Regions from separate parts of the Paraburkholderia sp. SARCC-3016 genome, predicted to be linked through region 1. Evidence: predicted binding sites of a transcription regulator. Region 1 holds the regulator's gene; the other holds the start of a gene.
What was found. The regulator FNR, encoded in region 1, switches genes on or off when oxygen is low (the NO sensors DNR and NnrR bind a similar motif). The targets are predictions, from matches to a motif close to TTGATNNNNATCAA.
Positions count from the first base shown of each region.

Region 1 (5,411 bases):
GTGCTCGCGGCGCTCGCATGCTACTGGGTTTCGTTGCATGCGAGCAGTCCCGCGCGCGTGGGCGACGCCGTGCTCAACGAGGCTCGCATGATGAACATCGTGCAGGCATCGTCCGATGCGATCATCACGATCGACGACACGCAGCGCATCGTCATCTTCAACCCGATGGCGGAGCGCGTGTTCGGCGTCTCGGCCATGGAAGCGATTGGCACGACGCTCGATCGCTTCATTCCGGCGCGCTACCGCGCGGCGCACGCGGGCCATGTCGAGCAGTTCGGCGTAACCGGCGTATCGACGCGGCAAATGGGCCGGCAGCGCGTGCTCAGCGGTATCCGCGCAAACGGCGAAGAATTCCCGCTCGAGGCGTCGATCTCGCAGGTCCGGGACCGCATGGGCAAGCTCTACACGGTCGTGTTGCGCGACGTCACGGAACGCGTGCACGCCGAAAACGCGCTCAAGCAGTCGCGCGAGGAGTTGCGCGACCTGTCCGCCAATCTGCAACAGGTGCGCGAGGAAGAAAAGATGCGCATAGCGCGCGAGCTCCACGACGACCTCGGCCAACAGCTGACCGCGCTGAAAATGGATCTGTCGTCGGCCGAGCAGGCGCTCGCGCCCGCGCAAACGGGCCAGCCGGCCGGCGCGCAGGCCGCGGCCGGCGAAGCGCTGCGGATGCTGGCCGGCATGCGCAAGCTCATCGATTCCACGGTCGCATCGCTGCGCCGCATCGCCGCGGACCTGCGCCCGGTCATGCTCGACGACCTCGGCCTGCTGCCGGCGATCGACTGGCTCGCGCGCGACTTCAATCAGCGGTACGGCATTCCGGTCGAGCAGCATATCCACGCAGAGCAGACGAATTTCACGCGCGAGGCGGCCACCGCGATTTTCCGCATCGTTCAGGAGGCACTGAACAACGTCGCGCGTCACGCCGACGCGACGAACGTCCGCTTGCGGCTCGCGACCGACGAGGGCCTCTGCACGCTGCAGGTCGTCGACGACGGGCGGGGCGCGGACGAGCCGCCCCGCTGGCCCGGCACGCAGCACCAAGCGGAGCTGGGCAGGACTTTCGGCCTCATCGGCGTGCGCGAGCGCGCACGCATGCTTGACGGAACGGTTACTATCGAGACAGCGAAGGACAAGGGCTTTATCCTTACCGTTTCCTTTCCGTTACGCGCGGTACAACAGGAAGAGACGCTCCTATGACCCGGGTTTTGATTGCCGACGATCACGCGATGGTGCGCGACGGATTGCGCCACATCCTGCAGAGCGCAAGCGGCTTCGAGGTCGCCGGCGAAGCATGCGACAGCATCACGACCATCGCCTTGATCCGCAAGACGCCGGCGCAGATTCTCGTGCTCGACCTCTCGATGCCCGGCCGCAACGGCCTCGAGCTCATCAAGCAGATCAGGGAAGAAAAACCGGAGCTGCGCATCCTCGTGCTGACGATGCATGCGGAACAGCAGTATGCGGTGCGCGCGTTCAAGGCCGGTGCGTCCGGCTACCTGACAAAGGAAAGCGCCAGCGCCGAACTCGTCGGCGCCTTGACGAAGATCGCGTCGGGCGGCGTCTATGTGAGCCTTGCGATGGCCGAGCGGTTCGCGCAAAGCCTGAACGAGCCGGCGGACACATTGCCGCATCAAAGGCTGTCCGATCGCGAATTCGACGTGTTCCGCCGCATCGCCGCTGGTCAGACAATTACCGAAATCGCCCAGGCGCTGTGCGTGAGTTCGAAGACCATCAGTACATACAAAATGCGCATCCTCGAAAAGATGCAGATGCCGCACGAAGCCGCGCTCGTGCGTTACGCCATGCGCCATCAGCTGTTCGACGATCAGGACGAAGCCTGACGCGCGAGACCCGCCCGGGACGCGGCCGTTCCGTTCCCGCTCTCCCCGTGTAGGAAACCGCCTACAAAAAACCGCAGCGCCCTACTCGAACTTCCACCGTCGCCGATTCTTTTTTGAGATAGCAGCGACGATACTGCGGTGCATGGATACCGATGTGCACCGCGCCCCCCTCAAAGTGTTTCTCGTCGAAGATGCGGCGAGCGTCCGACGCAATATCGCGCAACTGCTCGAACTGCTGGCCGGCGTGCAGATTGTCGGCGAAGCCGAAGACAGCGAAACGGCGCTCGACGCGATTCGCGCGTGCCGTCCCGATGTCGCGGTCATCGACCTGCGGCTTTCGGCCGGCAGCGGCATCGAACTGATTTCGGCGCTCGCGAAAAGTCTGCCCGACATTGTGACGATCGCGCTGACGAATCATTCGGGAGCGGCGTTCCGCGCCGCGTGCAGCAAAGCCGGTGCGCATTACTTTTTCGACAAGACTGCCGAGTTCGACGCAGCGTGCAACACCATCCGAGACCTTTCGTTAGCGCGCCGGCGGCGCGCCATTGATTAACGAGGAGCCGATCATGTCATTCGCACTCGCCGAACAGGCCGCGCCATATGCCGCGCCGGCCCACGCCTTCCATCAGATTCATCAGGTCGATCCGTCGCCGGGCGCCGAATCCGGCAAGCGGACCGCCGTGCGTTGCTCGGGCTGCTCGATGCGCTCGGTCTGCATGCCTGCTGGCCTCTCCGCCGCGGAGCTCGCACAGCTCGATGCGGTGATCTGCACGACGCGCCCCGTGCATCGCGGCGAGGCGCTATACCGCGCCGGCGATGCGTTCCAGAGCATCTACGCGGTGCGCGTCGGCTCGTTCAAGACCATCGTCATGCATCGCGACGGCCGCGAACAGGTCACGGGCTTTCAGATCGCGGGCGAAGCGCTCGGTCTCGATGGCGTATGCACGAGCCGCCACAATTGCGATGCGATCGCGCTCGAGGACAGCGTCGTCTGCGTGATTCCGTTCATGCAGCTCGAAGCGGTCTGCCGCGAAATACGCGCCATGCAGCATCACGTGCACCGGATGATGAGCGGCGAGATCGTGCGTGAATCGTCGCTGATGATGCTGCTCGGCACGATGACCGCGGAACAGCGCGTGGCAGCATTCCTGCTGAATCTGTCGAAGCGTTTCAAGGCGCTCGGTTATTCGCAGTCCGAGTTCAATCTGCGCATGACACGCGAAGAGATCGGCTGTTACCTCGGCATGAAACTCGAAACCGTCAGCCGCATGTTCTCGAAGTTCCAGCGCGAACGGCTCGTCGATACGCGCGGCAGGCAGATCCGCATCGTCGATCTGGAAGGACTGTCGCGCGTTTGAGCACATGCCTGCGCAAGCGGGCTCGCCGACGCCGCGCTCCTGCAATCGGCACTTGATGTGCGTCAATGGCGCTATGGCGGCTTTCTTTAAAGTGGTGGCGAAAAGGAGCCCACGTCTATGCCAGCAATACATTTGCGCCTGATCGCAGCCTGCCTCGCCGTGTCGGGCTTCGCCGCAGTCGGCGCGGCGCACGCGCAGCGCGTCGAGCCCACGGAGCTCGTCGATCAGCAACACTGCATGTTTTGCCACACGTCGGACGCCCCTTTTCTCGCACCGGCGTTTCATCAGATCGCCGAGCGATATCGCGACAATCCTGACGCGATCCGTATGCTCGAACAGAAGCTGCGTGCCGGCGGCCGCGCGCATTGGGGCGACATGCCGATGCCGGTTTCCGCCGAGCGCGGCGGGCCGCCGCTGTCCGCCCAAGACGCGCATACGCTCATCGAGTGGGTCATGAGTCAGTGACTCGCCGGCCGCGCCTGAATCTCCGTTGCCGCTGCGCGACGACACTCCACACCGGAAGAGCCATGCGAATCACCGTACATCTCGACACCTTCGACTGCGCGGACCCTTCGGTCTACGCCATTCTGTGGCTCGACCTGGCGGCGCGCAAATGGTCGCGCGAAGGCCACGCGGTCATCGATCTGCCGGAATGGGGCGAGTTCGAAATCTCGGGTCCCGATACGCGCATCGACGGGCAACATACGGGACACGCGCTATGCGTGCTCGAAAAGCTCGATCTTTCACACGCTCAAGGACCATTCGAAGGAGAAAGCGGCCGCGCGCTGTGGTACCGCCGCGCCCATCACGCGCCGATCGTCGGACGGTGGCATGTGCAATGCCTCGACAGCACGGGTTCGGCGCCCGAGCACGGCGTATTCGCGGACGACCAGATGTAATCGCCTGCTAATGCGCGCGCGCTGTCGCCCGCCCCGCGAGCGTGGCGAGTTCGCGCTCGGCCAGATCGAACGCACGCTGCAGCGCGAGGCGCGGAACTTCATCGGAACAGTGCTCGAGCGGCTTGAAGCCCGATGTTTGCAGCAGCAGATCGAGGCGCACGTCGTAGACCGGGTGGCTGCTGCGCGGACGCAATGCCTCGATCGCAAGATGGCAGCCCGACAGCAGATTGCTATAGCGTTCGAGGCGCACGAGCTGCGCTCCCGCTTCACCTTCGAGTTCACGCGAGCCGGCAAAGCCGAGATACACGATCTGCATGCCGATGCCCATGATGCTCCTCCCAACGTAGCACATTGCCATTCACGCAATCGGCGCCGTTCTGGCGTCCTGGCGGGCATCTGCTGCGTTCCATCATGGTCCGATCCTTTGCGCGGGTCTTGACGTGTGTCAATCGGCCGACGACGCGCTGACTCATCCGGGCGCGCTTGACGTACGTCAAGGGCCGCCGGTGGAGACCGTGTCGAATAGGTGCATCGGCGCAGGCGAGCCACGTGGACAGAAGCCATCGCATGGCCGCGTCCGATCCATTGCCGGCAAGCCATGGTGGAGGAACCTATGACCACGCTCGACGAGCCCCATTCGACCCGGGCCGCGGACGCACGGACAAAGTTGCTCGACATCGTCCGCACACTCGCCGACGAATCGCGCGCAGCCGAGGCCAATGGCGATGCGGCAGCGCGGCACGGCTCCCCCGTTCAGGTGACGCTCGATACGCAGTTCGAACGGGATCTCGGGTTCGACAGCCTCGTCCGTGCGGAACTGCTGACCCGGATCGAAGCGGCTTTCGGCACGCATCTGCCGGTCGACGCATTTGCTTCGGCGAGAACGCCGGCCGATGTGCTTGGCGCGCTCGCCGACGCGTCCGAGGTGTCGCCGCCCTCGACAGGCACGCCGGTGCATACGTCGCCTGCAAGGCTCGCGGACGAACGGCTCGATACGCCGCACGCGGCCGCCACGTTGTCCGACGTGATTCGATGGCACGCCATGCGTCATCCGGACCGTACGCATCTCGTGATCGTCGACGAAGCCGGCCGCGAAACGCCGGTCAGCATCGGCGCGCTGTACCGGCAGGCCTTGCTTGCCGCAGGCGGCTTGCGCTCGCTCGGTATCGAGGCCGGCGACAGCGTGGCGCTGATGCTGCCGACGGGGCTCGACTACTTTGTCTGCTTTACCGCCCTGCTCTTCTGCAACGCGATTCCCGTGCCGCTCTATCCGCCTGCCCATCGCAGCGAACTCGAAGATCATATGCGCC
Region 1 covers NZ_JAVHZD010000004.1:201,714-207,124, reverse strand. Annotated here, with positions in the region: gene QYH69_RS06285 (PAS domain-containing sensor histidine kinase) at 1-1,200, shown strand, start outside; gene QYH69_RS06280 (response regulator transcription factor) at 1,197-1,844, shown strand; gene QYH69_RS06275 (response regulator) at 1,987-2,397, shown strand; gene fnr (fumarate/nitrate reduction transcriptional regulator Fnr) at 2,411-3,202, shown strand; gene QYH69_RS06265 (c-type cytochrome) at 3,320-3,667, shown strand; gene QYH69_RS06260 (DUF3564 domain-containing protein) at 3,730-4,101, shown strand; gene QYH69_RS06255 (hypothetical protein) at 4,109-4,429, opposite strand; gene QYH69_RS06250 (AMP-binding protein) at 4,715-5,411, shown strand, end outside.

Region 2 (5,411 bases), on a different contig from region 1:
GATGCCTCGGCACGCGGCGCATGATGCGCGCGTGCATACGCCCGAACCGCGCGACAGGTGCGACCTCCGAGGACCTGTCGCAATCCATCGGAGAAACCCTCATGCGCGCACTCGACATCATGACGACGCCCGTCGTGACCACCACGCCGGACACCGCGATTCACGAAGCGGCGAGACTTCTTGCGGATCACCGCATCAGCGGCATGCCGGTTGTCGATGCGGCCGGCAATATCGTCGGCATCATCAGCGAAGGCGATCTGCTGCACCGTGTCGAGACCGGCACGGATGCCGAGCGCCGGTCGTGGTGGCTCGATTTCCTCGCGGGCACGCGCGAACTGGCCGCGCGTTACGTGAAGGAGCATGGGCACAAGGTACACGACGCCATGAGCGAAAACGTGATCACGATCGAAGAAAGCACGCCGCTCAGGGACATCGCGGACCTGCTCGAGCGGCACCGCATCAAGCGCGTGCCGGTACTGCAGGATGGCAGACTGGTCGGCATCGTCAGCCGCTCGAATCTGATTCGTGCGCTCGCAGCGTTCACGGAGGCCGAAGCGGACGACGGCACATACGACGACGCCGCGCTGCGCGATGCGGTCGTCGATGCGCTCGCCGGTTACCGCTGGGCGTTGCCGAAGGGCAGCGTGTTCGTGAAGGACGGCGTCGTGCATCTGTGGGGCGTGATCGAGTCGGAGCAGGAGGGACGGGCGATCTGCATCGCAGCCGAAAGCGTGCCCGGCGTCCGGCAAGTCGAAAGCCATCTGGCGTTTCCGGTCATCATTCCGGCGTTGTAGAGCCGGCCGATAGGAGTACGGCATGCAAATCGTCTATCCCGTGTTTGCCGGCTCACGTGTGCTCGAAGGCGAGGCGGTGCGGCGCGCCTTCGATGCAGCCAACACGAATTAGATTATCTTCAATGCTTCAATGTGCCATCAACACCGGCACGGTCATCGATTCGAGCATCGTGCGCGTCGCGCCGCCGAGCACGCGCTCCTGCGCGCGCGCATGACCGAATGCGCCCATCACGAGCAGGTCCGCATGCAGATCGGCGACGCGGTTCAATAGCGTCGCGCCCGTGCTGACGCCGGCGACGGCCGGCGTCGTCGAGAACGACGCGCGGATGCCGTGGCGCTCGAGAAACGCCGAGACGTCGAGCGTCGCGGGCGGTTCGCCGTGCGCAGCATCGCCGCCGCCGTGCCGCACGACCGACTCGATCGTCACAACACGCGCGCGTTTGATGAGCGCGAGCGAATCGGACAGCGTGCGCGCGGCTTCGCGGCTGCCGTCCCAGGCGATCACGACGTTGTCGCCGATCATTGCCGCGGCCTTGCCCGCATACGGCAACACGAGCGCGGGGCGCCCGCTCTCAATCAGCAAGTCTTCGATAAAGTGCCGCGCGACATAGGACGCCGGGTCTTCCGGATCGCGCTGGCCGAGTATCAGCAGGTCCGCATGGCGCGCATGCAGCGTCGCGGTTTCGATGGCGGGCCCCGCCGGCGCGCGCCATTCGACGTTGCATGCTGCGCGTTGCGCAGCGTCGAGAAATGCCGATTGCGCACTGAGCACCCGTTGCACGTGCTGCTGTTCGAGCGTGGACGGATTCACGCTGTCGTCGAGTCTGAAGAACGGCTGGAACAGGTCCTGGCTGACGATGTAAAGCCCGATCAGATGCGCGTCGAAGCGCTGCGCGAGATCGAGCGCGACGGCGATGCGCGCGGCGCTGTGACGGCTGTCGTCGAGATGGACCAGCAGGGTTTTGTAGCTCATGAGCGCTCCTTGTCCGCGGGGGGTGATGCGGTCGCGGTACCGTCGCCGGCGGCGGGCTGTGCGCTCGACGGAATCAGCAGCACCGCGCAGGGCGCGCCGCGCGCGACCCGTTCCGCGACACTGCCGAGCACGAGGCGCCGGAAACCGCGCCATCCGTGCGTGCCCATCACGATCAGATCGGCATGGCATTCGGCCGCTGACAACCGCAGACGCTGCGCGATGTCTTCGCTGAGCGAGTTCGTATCGACGACGCGCGGGCTGCCGTTGATGCGCAGCTTCGCCATCCGGTCCCGCGCGTCGGCGATCACGCGTTCGCCGTCGGCGCGCATCGCGTCACGTATGGGGACGGGGTTGAAGCCGGGCGTGCCGATCGCGATGCCGGGCATGTCCACGACGTAGACCGGATGCAGCAGCGCGTGATTTTCGCTTGCGAGGCGCAATGCGGCTTCGAGCGCCTGATTCGAGGTGTCGCTGCCGTCGAGCGCGACGAGGATGTTCTTGTACATGAGCGGTGCTCCCTGAGGCTGACGCTGTATGCGTAACGTGCGTTATGCGGGTGGTTCGTCTAGCACGACATCAGTACGGGCATGGTCATCGATTGCAGGATGGTCCGTGTCGTGCCGCCCATGACGAGCTCGCGCCACCGCGAGTGCCCGTATGCGCCCATCACGATCATGTCGCAGCCCTGGTCGTGTGCAGTGGACAGCAGCACGTCGCCGACCGGCGTGTGCCTGCTTGCGTCGACGTCGAGCACGTCGACGGACGCGCCGTGGCGCGCGAGTGTCAGCGCGATATCGGCGCCGGCGAATCGTTCGCCGGGCGGCTCACCGGCGGTGCCGCGCACCGTGACGACCGTGCATTTCTTTGCGTGCGAGAGAAAGGGAATTGCGTCGTAGGCGGCACGCGCGGCTTCGCGGCTGCCGTCCCACGCGATAAGAATTCGTTCGCCGATTTCCCGTGTCGCGCCGCCCGCGTACGGAAACAGCAGCACGGGCCGGCCGGCTGCCACTACAACGGCTTCGAGGAAGTTCTGGTCGATAAAGGATTCGGGATCCTGCGGATCGGTTTGGCCCATGACGACGAGGTCCGCATAACGCGCGTGCTGCGGCACGCTTGAATTCGCGGGGCCGTTTGCGCAGATGAAACGCGCGTCGACATTGGCGCGCAGCGCTTCGGCGTGAAACAGACGCTCGATCGCGCCGCGTTGCTGGTCGCGCCGCCGCTGATGGGACGCGTAGTAGTCGGCGGTGCCGGCCATCACGTAGAACGCGCGGGAATCGGGCTCGAACGTCGCATAGAGGCCCGTCAGATGCGCCTGGAAACGCCGCGCGAGATCGAGCGCGGTATCGAGCCGCTGCGGGGTACGTTGGCTGTTGTCCAGGTGGACGAGAAGAGTTTTGTAGCTCATCGCGGTCGCTCCGTGGCGAGCGGCGGGCGAAATCGGCGCCAGCCTCTGGACGAGTGTATGAGGGCGGGGCGGGTGGGGGGTTGATGCAGATCAACGGAGAAGGAGCGCTTTAGCGCTCAAATCGATAACGACGCGCGCCACGAGGGCGCGCGCTGTTCGCTTATCTGATCGTGGCCGTCGCCGTCTATGTGATGCTTCTCAAGCTTTGGCGGCGTTCTTGGATGAAGCCTCGTCGCGGGTAGTAGTTCGCCGTTGAGGGACTACCTTCGTCAGTTCGGTTAATGGACTGACCTAGTCGGTCGCGTTGATGAGAAACGCTAGGAGTAAGTCCTATATCGTTTGGTCTATTTATCACGAACGCTTTGTGATTTGGAAGCACTCGCCAAGAGCTTGCCGCGCGGGTCTTTGAAGCATCAGAGTGCGAGGGCGCGCGTCGTCGAGATTCAGAAGGAGCTGCGCGTTCTCAAGGGGAAGATGGGCGGAGAAGAAGAATCAGAATCTGGGCGACTTCCTGATTCAAATGTTCAAAGAGCGTGTGACAAAAGCCGAGTGGGATGGGGTGGTCGCCGAGGCACGGCGCAGATATGAATCGCAGGAGCATTGCACGTCATAGGTCTTTTTGAATTGCGCAAAGAAGGAAGGGCGGATGAGGGCCTTTTCCTTTTCTTACGCTCTACGGCGGGACTCTGTACTTTTAGGCTGTTCGCCATTTTTCTGCGTCGATTTTTGCAAGTCGAATGTTGAGGCGCATCAAGGGATGGTCGAACTCATCATTCGGATGCAAGGCGCGGCAGCATTCAAGGTTTCCCTGATTTCTCCGGAAAAGAGCAAATCGGCCGGCCCTATTTCAATTCATCCAGAAGCATCTTCGCCTGCTCGAGCAATGCGTGAACTGCCGCAAACTCGTTTCGGCCCACCAGTGCAAGCGCTGCTTGCGCCGTTTGCACGAATAGCGCGTCATTGAACGCTTCGCCAGCCTGTTCTACCCGAGCGCCAGATTCGTCGAAGGTGCGAAAAAACGCGAGCAGTCGAACTGCATCTGCGCGCATGTTGTCAGGACCGGCCTTGGCCAGAATCTCCGCCGCAGCCGACAGTTGTCGAAGCGCCGCAAGGAAGTCGATGCGTTTCATGACAGAGTCCTTAATAGACAGGTGAAAGCGGTTTCGCAGGGATTACGTTACGCGCAGTTACAGAACCGAACGTTAAGTCGCACCTGCAATGTGCTCCCGCTCCTAGAATGCGCCTCATCTCCTCTGTGCTTCAACCGCTCAAAGTCAACTAGACACAGAGGTCCTGATGAAACTCGCCGCGGAGGACAAAATGCCTGAGTGGATGTCAGTCACCGCAAGCAAGACCGTCGACGGCGAAACCGTCAGTGCGGAGTTTTTATGTGACACCGGGCGTTTGCGTGTCGTGAGTGGCGACACGCTCCGGTTGGAGTGGTTTCCTCCACATTCATGGATCGCCATCGCGTCCGTTTCGGGGCACAGCAGATGGGGCACACGGCCTGATGAAGACGACCTGCTTCTGCTTATCGACAATGTCGCGAGCGCACCTGAGTAAGCCCACGCCGAACCTGCAATGAATCTGCGCTGGTAAACGCTCGATCCGGTATGCAGATGTTCGCCAGTCGCCCGTTCTTCACTGCAAGGAAAGAGCGCGCACGCTATGCTATTCGAGGCAGACTGAAGCAACGGGCCGTCGACAGCCGCATCGTCGACCGGCACTCCGCGTCGTTGTATGGCTTAGGGGTAGCGATATGACTTCATCGAGCGAACAGGCAGTGCGCGATACGATCGAGCGGTTCTATCTGGCGTTTTCCACGAAGGACATCTCGCTGCTGCGCCAGGTGGTCACGAGCGATTGGGAATACATTCCCGAGCCGGCTCACGCCGTCCCAGGTCCGGAGAAGATGAGCAAGATTTTCGAGAATATCGTTACCGCGCTCCCGGACATGAAGGTGCATATCCTCGACCTTCTCATTCATGACGACCGTGTCGGTGTCCGCGCCGAGGTGACGGGTACGCAGACAGGAAAGCTGCTAGGCATCGAGGCGACCTCGAAACAGATTCATTTCGCGATCCATTCTTTTCACCGGATGCGCGACGGGCGTGTCGCGCAGACGTGGCACCTCGAGGACTGGCTGGCAGTGTTCCGGCAGCTGGGGGAGTTGCCGAAGCGCTTTGATCTCGCGTGAACACGCAAAAGAAAAAGCCGCTGTCCTTTCGGAACAGCG
Region 2 covers NZ_JAVHZD010000001.1:124,696-130,106, forward strand. Annotated here, with positions in the region: gene QYH69_RS00540 (CBS domain-containing protein) at 102-794, shown strand; gene QYH69_RS00545 (universal stress protein) at 922-1,767, opposite strand; gene QYH69_RS00550 (universal stress protein) at 1,764-2,273, opposite strand; gene QYH69_RS00555 (universal stress protein) at 2,333-3,175, opposite strand; gene QYH69_RS00560 (hypothetical protein) at 4,018-4,305, opposite strand; gene QYH69_RS00565 (hypothetical protein) at 4,472-4,738, shown strand; gene QYH69_RS00570 (ester cyclase) at 4,959-5,372, shown strand.
Region 2: the regulator FNR is predicted to act here: its motif matches at 3,256-3,269, upstream of QYH69_RS00555 (universal stress protein).